2 regions of the Mesorhizobium sp. W067 genome follow, and region 2 is predicted to be linked to the other one. Evidence: riboswitches for the same ligand, from Rfam matches in the RefSeq annotation. Region 2 holds a riboswitch; the other holds the start of a gene.
What was found. A riboswitch is a leader RNA that binds a small molecule or an ion and turns the genes downstream of it on or off. The one in region 2 is predicted to bind S-adenosylmethionine.
Positions count from the first base shown of each region.

Region 1: another riboswitch for S-adenosylmethionine. It lies ahead of ACYG97_RS27800 (O-succinylhomoserine sulfhydrylase); the one in region 2 lies ahead of metX (homoserine O-acetyltransferase MetX).

Region 1 is NZ_JBTTII010000001.1:5,715,292-5,717,679, reverse strand. Features, by position in the region: gene ACYG97_RS27805 (2'-deoxycytidine 5'-triphosphate deaminase) at 1-999, opposite strand, end outside; SAM riboswitch at 1,140-1,217, shown strand; gene ACYG97_RS27800 (O-succinylhomoserine sulfhydrylase) at 1,275-2,388, shown strand, end outside.
Region 2 is NZ_JBTTII010000001.1:4,093,926-4,096,313, reverse strand. Features, by position in the region: gene metX (homoserine O-acetyltransferase MetX) at 1-884, opposite strand, end outside; SAM riboswitch at 945-1,022, opposite strand; gene hisC (histidinol-phosphate transaminase) at 1,149-2,258, shown strand; gene ACYG97_RS19900 (prephenate/arogenate dehydrogenase family protein) at 2,263-2,388, shown strand, end outside.

The DNA of each region.
Region 1 (2,388 bases), 1.6 Mb from region 2:
CATGTGTTCGTAGACCAGCCGGCCGACGATCTGGCCGTGGTCGAGGATGAACGGCACTTCGTGGCTGCGCACTTCGAGCACCGCCCGGCTGCCGGTGCCGCCTGAGGCCGAATGGCCGAAGCCCGGATCGAAGAAGCCGGCATAGTGAACACGGAATTCGCCAACCAGCGGATCGAAGGGCGTCATCTCGGCGGCGTAGAGCGGCGGCACGTGCACGGCTTCGCGGCTGACCAGGATGTAGAACTCGTCCGGGTCGAGCACCAGTTCGCCGGCGCCGCTCTTGTAGAGCGGCTCCCAGAAATCGACGGCATCCTGGGCGGCGCGCTTGTCGACATCGACCAAGCCGGTGTGATGCTTGCCGCGATAGCCGACCAGGCCGTTCTGGTCGCCGTCGAGATCGATCGACAGCGCAATGCCGCCGCCGGAAATGTTGGGCGGCTCGGTCGCCACCAGCATCTCGGCGCGGTGCAATTCGTTCAGTTCTGCCTCCGACAACAGCGCGTTGCCAGTGCGAAAGCGGATCTGCGACAGCCTCGATCCGGCGCGTACGACGATCGGGAAGGTGCGTGGACTGACTTCGAGATAAAGCGGCCCGTGATAGCCGGGGGCGATCTTGTCGAACTCATGGCCGCGATCGGTCATCACCCGGGTGAAGATGTCGAGGCGGCCGGTCGAGCTTTTCGGGTTGGCCGAGGCCGACACGTTTGCGGGCAGCGCCAGGCTTTCGAGCAGCGGCACGATGTAGACGCAGCCGGTTTCCAGCACCGCGCCCTCGGCGAGACTGAATTCGTGCAATTTCAGCCGGTGAAGCTTGTCGGCCACCAGATGATCGGGACCCGGCAGGAAGGAGGCGCGCACGCGAAAAGCCTTGTCGCCGAGCCTGAGATCGAGGCTCGCCGGCTGCACCTGGTCGACATCGAGCGCGCGCGGCGACTTCAGCGCGCCGGACTGAAACAGCGCGGAAATGTCCTGATCGGGAAGAATGCCTGTCTGCCGCAAAAGGCTGGCTCCGCTCCAAGGTCGGTCTCTTTGTGGCAGGTTCTTGCCGCAAAACCGCTGGATATTATTGCGGAACCTGCCTGGTACAAACCTCTTAATGAAGCCGGCAATTGACGCAAGCGCAGGTGAGGTCTAAAGGGTCGTTATCCCGTGGTGATTTGGCCGGTCGGCTTGCAGCCACGTTAAACAAGTCGCTAAAGGACCGTCGGGCCGCAAGGCCATATGGACCGGTTGCGACTTTCGCGGCCGGTTTTTTTGTGTCTGGAACAAAAGCGATGAGCACCAAGAAGCGTAACTGGAAACCTCAGACCGCACTCGTGCACGGGGGAACGCTGCGTTCCCAGTTCGGCGAGACGTCCGAAGCGATGTACCTCACCCAAGGCTATGTCTACGAGACGGCGCAGGCTGCCGAGGCCCGTTTCAAGGGCGAGGAGCCGGGCTTCATCTATTCGCGCTATGCCAACCCTACCGTCGACATGTTCGAAAAGCGCATGTGCGCGCTGGAGGGTGCCGAAGATGCGCGCGCCACGGCGTCCGGCATGGCGGCGGTGACGGCAGCGCTCCTGTGCAGCGCCAAGGCCGGCGACCATATCGTTGCGGCGCGCGCGCTGTTCGGCTCCTGCCGCTGGGTGGTGGAGACGCTGGCGCCGAAATACGGCATCGAGGCAACGCTGGTCGACGGCACCGACATCGCCAACTGGGAAAAGGCGGTGCGGCCGAACACGAAACTGTTCTTCCTGGAAAGCCCGACCAATCCGACGCTGGAAGTGGTCGACATCGCAGCGGTGGCGGCGCTCGCCACCTCGATCGGCGCCAGGCTGATCGTCGACAATGTCTTTGCCACGCCCTTGCAGCAGAAGCCCTTGCAGCTCGGCGCCCATATCGTCGTCTACTCCGCGACCAAGCACATTGACGGCCAGGGACGCTGTCTCGGCGGCATCATCCTGTCGGACAAGAAATGGATCGACGAGAATTTGCACGACTATTTCCGCCACACCGGCCCGAGCCTGTCGCCGTTCAACGCCTGGACGCTGCTCAAGGGCCTGGAGACGCTGCCGGTTCGGGTGCGCCAGCAGACGGAAAGCGCGGCCAAGATCGCGGATTTCCTGGCAGGACGGCCGGAAATCGCCCGCGTCATCTATCCCGGCCGCGCCGACCACCCGCAGGCCGACATCGTCAAGAAGCAGATGACGGGCGGATCGACGCTGATCTGCCTCGACGTCAAGGGCGGCAAGCAGGCGGCCTTCGCCTTGCAGAACGCGCTCGACATCGTGCTGATCTCCAACAATCTCGGCGACGCCAAGAGCCTGATCACCCATCCGGCGACCACCACGCACAAGAACCTCAGCGACGAAGCTCGCGCCGAGCTTGGCATCGGGCCGGGAACGC
Region 2 (2,388 bases):
ATCGAACGGGTCATGTAGAGGTAGGAGTTGGCGTCGAAGCGGTCGACGAATGTCATGCCCTGGTGGCGCAGATAGCTTTCGATCTGGAAGTCGGCGTCGAAACCGAAGGTCAGCGCTTCGCGGTCCTGCAGATTGCGGCCGAATTTGCGGTGCAGGGCGGCTTCCGACAGATAGGTGATGTGGGCGGCCATGCGCGCCACCGCCAGCCCCTTTTCGGGGCGCTTGCCTTGCTCGAAATATTTGCCGCCATGCCAGTCCGGATCGGCCATGACGGCCTGGCGGCCGACCTCGTGGAAGGCGATGTTCTGCGAGGAATGGCGTGCGCCTGTGGCGATCGGCAGGGCCGAGAAGACGCGCTCGGAATAGCACGATGCCCATTCCAGCACCTGCATGCCGCCCATCGAGCCGCCGAGCACGCAAAACAGCTTTTCGATGCCGAAATGGTCGACCAGCATCAATTGCGCCCGCACCATGTCGCGGATGGTGATGATTGGCAGGTCGAGGCCGTAGGGCTTGCCGGTGGCGGGATTGGTCGAGGCCGGACCGGTGGAGCCCAGGCACCCGCCGATGACGTTGGAGCAGATGACGAAGAAGCGGTTGGTGTCGATGATCTTGCCGGGACCGATCAGCACTTCCCACCAGCCGGGCTTGCCGGTCACCGGATTGGTGTTGGCGACATGCTGGTCGCCGGTCAGCGCGTGGCAGACCAGGATGGCGTTGGTGCGGGCATCGTTGAGGGTGCCATAGGTCTGGTAGGCGATCTGGAACGGCGACAAAAGCGTGCCGGCGTCGAGCTTCAGCGGCTTGTCAGGGCCAAAACGCAACACCGGGCTCGACGGGCTGTCGGCCTCGTTGTTGGTTTTTGTAGCGCGGAGCGCGGCCATGTGACTCTCCTTGCCCGCCGTCAGGCAATAAAAAACCGGCAATGCGATCGCAAAGCCGGTTACGTCACGCAAACGGCCCTTTAGCGAGTTGTTTAACGTGGCTGCAAGCCGACCGGCCAAATCACCACGGAACTGTTGCGTTCTTCTAGAACTCGTGCGGCCCGGCGTCAACGGCCAGCTATTGCCCGCCTCTCGACATTCGCGGCTACGGCTTGTATTTCCGCTGCGGCCTCCGGACGGAGGCATTCTGGATGGATTTGCGACATGGACAAGACAGCGGGCAAGGCACGGCCGACGCCCCGCGCGGGCATCATGGACATCGACGCCTATGTACCGGGCAAGAGCACGGCACCGGCCGGCGTCGCCAAGGTCCATAAATTGTCGTCGAACGAGAACCCGCTCGGCCCGTCGCCGAAGGCGATCGAGGCCGCGCGCGAAGTGGCCAGCAAGCTTGATGTCTATCCCGACGGCACCGCCCGCCGGCTGCGCGAGGCGATCGCCGAGGTGCACGGCCTCAACCCGGCAAACATCATCTGCTCCAACGGTTCCGACGAGATACTTGGCCTGCTGGCGCAGACCTATCTTGCGCCAGGCGATGAGGCGATTTTTACCGAACATGCCTTCATGGTCTACAAGATCTACATTCAGTCGGCGGGGGCCAAGCCGGTTGCTGTGAAGGAAACCGAGGAGCGCGCCGACGTCGACGCGATCCTGGCCGCGGTGACGCCGCGGACCAAAATCATCTTCCTCGCCAATCCCAACAACCCGACCGGCACCTATCTGCCGTTCCAGGAGGTCCGCCGCCTGCATTCCGCGCTCCCGGGCAACGTGCTTCTGGTGCTCGACGCGGCCTATGCCGAATATGTCAGGCGCAATGACTACGAGGCCGGCATCGAGCTGGCGGGCAGCGCACAGAATGTGGTCATGACCCGCACCTTCTCCAAGCTCGGCCTTGGCGGCGCGCGCATCGGCTGGATGTATGGCCCACTGCACATCGTCGATGCCATCAACCGTATCCGCGGCCCTTTCAACGTTAACGCAACAGCGATCGAGGCCGGCATTGCCGCCATCCGCGACCGCGCCCATGTCGAGCGCAGTTCGTTGCACAACGAAACCTGGCTTACCTGGCTGAATGAAGAGCTGACGAAGCTTGGGCTGCGCGTGACGCCCAGCGTCGGCAATTTCGTCCTCATCCACTTTCCCGACGACAAGAAGCATTCGGCTGAGGCGGCGGACGACTACCTCACCCAGCGCGGCTATATATTGCGGCGCGTTACCGGCTATGGCTTTCCCAATGCGCTGCGCATGAGCGTCGGCACCGAAGAAGCCAATCGCGGCGTTATCGACGCCCTCACGACGTTCCTGAAAAGCTGAAACAATGACATCACCGATGTTTGAAAAGATCGCGCTGGTCGGCATCGGCCTGATCGGCTCGTCGCTGGCCCGCGTTATCCGCCGCGAGGGCCTGGCCCGCCATGTCGCCATCGCGACGCGCAGCCCGGCC